DNA from 2 places in the Actinoallomurus sp. NPDC050550 genome. Region 1 is predicted to be linked to the other one. Evidence: riboswitches for the same ligand, from Rfam matches in the RefSeq annotation. Region 1 holds a riboswitch; the other holds the start of a gene.

Region 1 (3,789 bases):
CAGCGCCGCCGCGCTACGGGCGACGAATCCTGCGGTCTGCTCGTTGAGCAGCCCCTGCCCATGGGCCGCCGCGACGGACTCGGTGAACGTCACCGGCCCGGTCTCCTCCGCGATCGACCGGGCGAGCAGCCGGGCCGCCACCGTCGAGTAGACCGGGTCGGTGACGACCAGCGCAGCGGCCCGCCGTACGGCCTCGGCCAGATCACCGGCTCCGGTGATGAGCAGCGGATCGGCCTCCGGCAATCCGGCGCAGACGCGCTCGATCTCTGCCGCGAGCGTGGCCTCGGGGGCCGTGGGGGGCGCGATGAGCTGTTGTGTCACGGTGCTCTCTCCTCGTGGGCTTCACCCTCGCGAGAAGACGCGCACGGACGACAAGGCTCCGCCGCCGGCCCTCCCACGAGGCCTGGACGACCGCGCGCTCCCGCGCACGGGTCGCTGGCAGGTCTTCGGACTCGCGGGCAGCACGCCTTCAGGCGCGTCCTACTGGCCGTCGCTTCCCGGGCCCGATCGAGCCCAGTGCTGTTGACGGCGGTCGTTCCCACTCACCGCTGCGGGGCAGTCCCGGCCTCTCACCGGGTTCCCTCTTACGACACCCGCCACATGATGCACAGGTGAACCAGCAACACGAGAACCATACATGTAGTGGCGATTGAAACGCATCACCACCAGATATTGGGTGTGTCGGGTAAGGAGCAGCGCAGCGCGGGCATGCCGAACGGCCCCCGGCGGTGATCCGCCGAGGGCCTTCAGGAGGTGTGGCCTACGCCGTGACCGGTGCCTGCGCGGTCCGGGGGCCTTCGGCCGTACGGGCGAGCAGCCGTTCGGCCATCGGCGCGAAGCACAGGCCGATCGCCGCCCACATGATCGCCTGCGCGGCCACCGAGTACAGGCGGAAGGAGAACAGCACGTCCGCCGGGAACCCCGGATAGACGATCTGCCCCTGCTGGTTCTTCAGCGGCAACGGTGTCTCCGTCGCGTGCCGGCCGTACTCGTGGACGTTCGCCGACAGATGCCCGAACGAGGGAAGCACGAACATCACGACACCGAGCGCCGCAACGCAGGCCAGCCCGGCCAGCAGCGTCGCGTTCCAGTTCCCGAAGCGGGGCTTGAGCTTCTGGCCGAGCCAGACCGCCAGGATCAGGAACGCGATGGCGAACCCGACCATCAGCAGGAACAGGCCGCCTCGGTCGCGGATGGTCTCGTGGTGACCGATCGCGGGCGGGTCGGCCGGATACTTGGCGAAGGGGATCAGGTAGAACCCCAGGAACCCGCCGAGGGCGACCAGCAGCGCCAGCGTCCGCGGCCGCAGGTTCCCCGTGCGGCCGCAGGCCAGGATGTAGGCCACCGCGTACAGACCGCCCATCGCGGCACCGAACAGGATGACGCCGACGCCGATGCCGACGTTCGCCTGGATGGTGCGACTGAAAATGTCCGGGTGGGCGGCCTCGGGCGTGATGCCCGCCGCCTTGTCGAGCATCGCCTGAGCGGCGTCCCGGCCGCTCTCGTAGTCGACGGCCGCCTGAATCTGCGGCTCGGCGAAGATCCGTGCGAAGACGAACGCGAGGATTCCGCCGATCGCGCCCACGAGCAGCCCACGCAGGATGAATCGCCGTTCCACGGCGTACTCCTTGAATTGTGGTGTCGCGGGCCGGATCAGTGGCAGGGGAATCCGAGGAGGTGCCGGGCGTCGTGAACGAACTCGTGAATGGCCATGTTGTTGCCGAAGACCGAGGTCGCGCCCTGGTCGACGCCGATGAAGTAGTACACGGCCAGGCCGAACAGCACGGTGCCGAACAGCCACAGTGCGGCCCGAGTACCGGACACCACCACTGGGGTCGTACGGGGAGCGGGCAGCGTGGTGGGGGTCGTCATGTCACAGCCTCCTCTAGGGATCCAGCGTCCCTGTCACGGGTGGAGCGCCTCGATGGCCGAGGGTCTGACTCTCCGACTCAAGGCCGGAACACAGTGGCGCGACCGTGCCGGATTTGCACCGGCTTCCTCTTACCATCACGTTCGTCCGGATCGTACGGCGAGAATTCGGCACCGTCAACGTCGCAGGAGGTCACCAGCCCATGACCGTTCGGCTCGCGCTCATCGCGCACGCGGCCACCCGCGCCACCCGCGAGGCCCGATTCCCCGACGACGAACCCCTCGACACGCACGGCGCCGAAGCGGCCACGGCCGCCGCGGTAACGTTGCGCCGTGTCACGGCGGCCTACTGCGGACCCGAGGAACGCTGCCGTCAGACCGCCGACGCGCTCGGCCTCGACGCGGCGACCGCGCCCGTCCTGGCCGACCTGAACGCGGGCACCTGGCGAGGCAGGAGCCTCACCGAAGTGGAGGCGGACCACCCCGCCGACCTGTACGCATGGCTGACCGACCCCCACGCGGCCCCGCACGACGGCGAGTCGCTGTCCGCGCTGATCGCCCGGGTCGCGCAGTGGTTGACCGAACTCCCCACCGACGCCACCAGGGTCGTGGCCGTCACCCACCCCGCGATCATCCGCGCCGCCGTCCTCCACACGCTGGGCGCCCCACCCGAATGCTTCTGGCGCCTCGATGTGACCCCCCTGTCCCAGACCTGGCTGACACGCCACGGCGGACGCTGGCAGCTACGCGAGACCGGTCACGCACTATGAGCGGCGTGCGCCCGCGCGGCCGGCGAGGAGTTCGGCGAGCAGGTTCTCCCATTGCCCGGCGATGGTGGTGACGTCGTAGCGGGCGGCGGCCTGGTGGGCGGCCGCGCCCATGGCACGACGCTTGGCGGGGTCGTCGATGAGTTCGCCGAGGGCGTCGGCCAGTGCGTCGGTGTCAGCGGGTGGTACGAGGAGTCCGTCGCGGCCATGGGTGATGATCTCGCGGGGGCCTTGTGGGCAGTCGAAGCTGACGGCCGGGACGCCGCAGGCGAAGGCCTCGATGATGGTCATGCCGAAGCCTTCGAAGGATGAGGACAGCGCGAGAACGGATGCCTCTGCGAAGGCGGCGTAGATGTCGCTGGTACGGCCCATGAACGCGATGTTGTCGCCCAGGTCGTGCTGCGCGGCGACGGCGCGCAGTTCGCCGAGTTCGGGTCCGCTCCCGTACAGGCGCAGCGTCCAGTCGGGATGGGTGGTGCTGACTTTGGCGAAGGCCGTGATGAGCCGTTCGTAGTGCTTGACCTTGGCCATGCGACCGGCCGCGGCGATCACCGGGGCGTCCAGGCCGGAGGTCGGTTTGGTGCCCGCGGGCAGCGCGTTGGAGATGGCCTGCAGGCGTGTGGGCGCGTCGGCGAGGAAGTCGGCGTAGGCGCGCCGGTCGGCCTCGGTGAGGGTCACCAGGGCGTCCAGGCGTGGGTACCAGCGGCTCATGTGCTCCCGCAGGCCTGGGCGGTGCGCGTCCAGATGCAGGTGTTCTTGGCCGACCACGACGACGTCGCGCGGGGCGAAGCGGGCGGCCAGCAGGTTGAAGGCCGGGCGAGTGGTGATCAGCACATCGGTGTCCAGCCCGCGCAGGGCCCGCCACATCTCGTAGTCGCCGCGCAATGTGACCTCTGACCAGAGCCTCTCGCCGCGGGGCACCAGCCGGCTGTTGTGCCGGCTCAGTCTCGCCGCGAACCGACCGGGACGTACGCCTTTACGCAGGTCGATCAGCGTGCGGACGCTGATGCGGTCGTCGATCGGAAAGAACGGGTCATCCCGCCGCCGATGCAAGGTGATGATCTCGATGTCGTGACGCATCGCGAGGTGGTTGGCGAGGGTGAGGGTGGCGCGGATCGTGCCGCCCATGCCGTAGGCGGACTCGAGAAGAAAC
Region 2 (3,789 bases), on a different contig from region 1:
GAACCTCGCCGCCGAGCACCTCGGCGCAGACGGCGGCCGCCCGGGAGGCGTCCCAGCCGAGCGTCTCCATGCCGACGACGAGTCGGCGCGCCACCGCCTCGAGGAGGTCGACCACGTCGGAGGCGGTCCGCGCGGGACCGTCCACGAGCTCGGCGAGCTCCGTGGCCTCCACCCGCGCGCCCGGTTCGGCGAGCAGTTCGCGCTCGTCCAGCCCGTAGGCCTGCGCGATCGCGGCGCGCAGGCCCGGCAGCGCGCCCGCCCGGCCCGCCCACACCTGCGCGGCGCGGAGGACGGCCAGCACCAGGTTGACGCGCTGTTCCGCCTCCGGAGCCTGGCCGAGGATGTGCAGGCCGTCGCGGATCTGAACGTCCTTGATCTCGCAGAGGTAGCCGTCGATGTGCAGGACGAAGTCGTCGAAGTCGCCCTCGCCCGGCTCGTCGCTGACGTGCAGGTCGTGGTGGAGCTCGGCGGCCTTGACCAGCGTCCAGATCTGGGCGCGCACGGTGGGCAGCTTCGCCGGGTCCATCGCCTGGACGGTGGCGTACTCGTCGAGGAGCTGTTCGAGCCTGGCCAGGTCCCCGTACGTGTCGGCGCGCGCCATCGGCGGCACCAGATGGTCGACGACCACGGCGTGGCCGCGCCGTTTCGCCTGGGTGCCCTCGCCCGGGTCGTTGACGATGAACGGGTAGACGAGCGGCAGGTCGCCGAGGACCGCGTCCGGAGCGCACTCGGCCGACAGCCCGAGGCCCTTGCCGGGTAGCCACTCGAGCGTGCCGTGCTTGCCGAGGTGGATCACCGAGTCGGCGCCGAACACCTCGTCCAGCCAGCGGTACGCCGCCAGGTAGTGGTGCGACGGCGGCAGATCGGGGTCGTGGTAGATCGCCACCGGGTTCTCCCCGAACCCGCGCGGCGGCTGGATCATGAGCACGACGTTCCCGAATTGCAGCGACGCCAGCGCGATCTCGTCGTCGTCGGTGTACAGCTCGCCCGGCGGCTCGCCCCAGTGTTCGCGCATGCCCTCGCGCAGCGACTCCGGCAGCGCGGTGAACCAGCGCTCGTAGTCCTTCAGCGGCACCCGGGCGGGCGCGGCGCGCAGCTGCTCCTCGGTCAGCCACTCGACGTCGTGGCCGCCCGCCGCGATCAGCGAGTGGATCAGCGTGTCCCCGTCGGTGGGATGGTCGCCGACGTCATAGCCGGCCTCCCGCAGCGCCGCGAGCAGGCGGACCGCCGAGACGGGCGTGTCCAGGCCGACGGCGTTGCCGACGCGGGCGTGCTTGGTCGGGTACGACGACAGCACGATCGCGAGCCTGCGCTCGGCGACCGGCGTGTGCCCGAGGCGTGCCTGGCGGACGGCGATCCCGGCGACGCGCGCGGCCCGCTCCGGGTCGGCGGCGTACACGGGGATGCCGTCCGGTCCCTCCTCCTTGAAGGAGAACGGCACCGAGATCAGCCTGCCGTCGAACTCGGGGATCGCGACCTGCATCGCGGCGTCCATCGGGGACAGCGCCGCGTCCGACGCCTCCCAGGTGGCACGGGACGTCGTCAGGCACAGCCCCTGGATGACGGGGACGTCCAGGGCGGCCAGCGCCCCGGCGTCCCACGCGTCCTCGTCGCCGCCCGCCGACGCGTCCGCGGCCACCGCCCCGCCGGCGGCGAGCACGGTGACGACAAGAGCGTCCGCCCGGCCCAGCAGTGTTAGGAGCTCTTCGTCGGCGGAGCGCAGCGAGCCGCAGAAGACGGGCAGCGCGTTCGCGCCCAGCTCCTCGATCCGCTCGCACAGCGTGTCCACGAAGGCGGTGTTGCCGGACAGCTCGTGCGCCCGGTAGAAGACGACGCCGACGGTCGGCCGGCCGTCCTTCGGCTCGACCCCGGTCTGGTGCACGCCGTACGCCGGCATCCGCCGCGGCGGCTCGAAGCCCTCACCCGTGAGCAGCACGGTGTCGGACAGGAAGCGGGCCAGCTCCCGCAGGTTGTCCACGCCGCCCTCGCGCAGGTAGTCCAGCGCCTCCGCGGCGACGCCGGCGGGCACCGTCGACAGCGCCATCAGCTCGGCGTCCGGAGCGGCCTCCCCGCCCAGCGCGATCAGCGGCAGGCCCCGGCGGCGCAGATCCTCCACGCCCTCCTGCCAGGTCTTCAGCCCCCCGAGCAGCCGGACGACCACGACGTCGGCGCCCTCGCAGAGCCCGTCAAGGTCGGCGACGTCCAGCCGGGACGGGTTGCCGGTCACATATCCGGCGTTCGCGGAGCGGGCCGACAGGAGTTCGGTATCGGCCGTTGAGAGCAGCAGGACACGCACGCGTCGTTCCTTCCCTCGGGGGTCCTCGCCCCGGCTCGGGTGAAAGGTCGCCGACGGCGGGAAGTCTCCTGACTCCCAGGTCACCGCTCCCCCGCGGCCTTCCAGCTGATCGCCGTGGCCGTACACGCGGGTTCGCTACCCGGTCACAGTTGCGGGACAGCCCCGGATTCACACCGGGTTCCTTCCCTTCGCCGTCGCGCGCCCAGTCTACGAGGCCCACCCTCGCCCCGCACCGCCGCAGGTCACCCCATCCCTTGGATGAAACTCTCGCCAGATCGTCCTCCGAGCCGACAGCGAGGTGTACGCCGCGCCCTACCGGACGTGAGCGTCGGCCATGGGAACAGCACAATGCCTGACTACTTCGCGGGACGGACGGTCGCGGCGGTCGAGGGTGCCGGAGGCGACGGCCACGGCGAGGTCCGGCGCGGCGATCCAGGTCGGTGCGGCGTGGCCCAGTCCGGTATCGGTGGCGAGCGCCGCCGTTTCCGCTGTCCGCCGGTTACCGTGGAGGCCATGGGAAGTGGCGCTACCGTCGAACAGACGGCCCGGGTGCGGCCGTCGGTGCGGCTCGCACCGTCGGTGGCGCGCTGCGTCGGTTACCGGTACGAGGGCTTCGCCCCGGGGACGCATCGGGGGCTCCCGTCTCGGCACCTGACCGTGATCCTCGGCCTGGACGCACCGACCCGTACGCTCGTCGGCGCGGACCGGACGCCGACGGCCTTCATGGCCCTCGTGGGAGGCATGCACACCTGGCCGGTGACCATCGCGCACGACGGTGACCTGGCCGGAATCCAGCTCGACCTCACGCCAGAGGGGGCGCGCTCCCTGTTCGGGCTGCCCGCCGGCGCGATCGGCGGGGCCGTCCTGTCCCTCGACGACCTGATCGGCCCGCGGGCCGCCGAGCTGGTCGAACGCCTGACCGAGGCCGGCACCTGGCGGGCGCGATTCGCCGTGGTCGAGGACGTGCTGTCGCGCGGCATCGGCCGGCTGCCGGGACCGGCGCCCGAAATCGCGTACGCCTGGCGGCGGCTCGCCGAGACCGACGGCACCGTACGGATCGCCGACCTGGCACGCGAGGTGGGCTGGAGCCGGCGGCACCTGGGCGAGCGGTTCGCCGCGGAGTACGGCCTGCGGCCCAAGGAGGCCGCCCGCGTGATGCGGTTCGAGCGGTCCAAACAGCTGCTCCAGCGGCCCGGCCGGCCGCCCCTGGCGGACGTCGCGGCCGCCTGCGGTTACTACGACCAGGCGCACCTGGCCCGCGACTGGAACGACCTGGCCGGGTGTCCCCCGTCGGCGTGGCTGGCCGAGGAGGAGCTCCCATTCGTCCAAGGCGACGAGGACGCTCCAGGGGAACGATGAGGGCATGAGCGAAACACGAATCTGGCCCGCACTCCGCTACAAGGACGCCCACGCCGCCATCCGGTTCCTCGTCGACGCCTTCGGGTTCGAGGAGGTCGCCGTCTACGAGAACGAAGGCCGGGTCGAGCACGCCG

The links. Region 1 has a riboswitch for cobalamin ahead of AB0I04_RS38150 (CbtB domain-containing protein). Riboswitches for the same ligand answer to the same signal wherever they lie in the genome.
Region 2: another riboswitch for cobalamin. It lies ahead of cobN (cobaltochelatase subunit CobN); the one in region 1 lies ahead of AB0I04_RS38150 (CbtB domain-containing protein).

What each region holds. Positions count from the first base shown of each region.
Region 1 is NZ_JBFAJC010000039.1:24,842-28,630, reverse strand. It holds gene AB0I04_RS38160 (ribonucleoside-diphosphate reductase subunit alpha) at 1-321, opposite strand, end outside; cobalamin riboswitch at 420-636, opposite strand; gene AB0I04_RS38155 (CbtA family protein) at 761-1,618, opposite strand; gene AB0I04_RS38150 (CbtB domain-containing protein) at 1,654-1,872, opposite strand; cobalamin riboswitch at 1,912-2,043, opposite strand; gene AB0I04_RS38145 (histidine phosphatase family protein) at 2,073-2,639, shown strand; gene AB0I04_RS38140 (glycosyltransferase family 4 protein) at 2,634-3,789, opposite strand, start outside.
Region 2 is NZ_JBFAJC010000008.1:212,931-216,719, reverse strand. It holds gene cobN (cobaltochelatase subunit CobN) at 1-2,296, opposite strand, end outside; cobalamin riboswitch at 2,358-2,480, opposite strand; gene AB0I04_RS14325 (helix-turn-helix domain-containing protein) at 2,810-3,655, shown strand; gene AB0I04_RS14320 (VOC family protein) at 3,660-3,789, shown strand, end outside.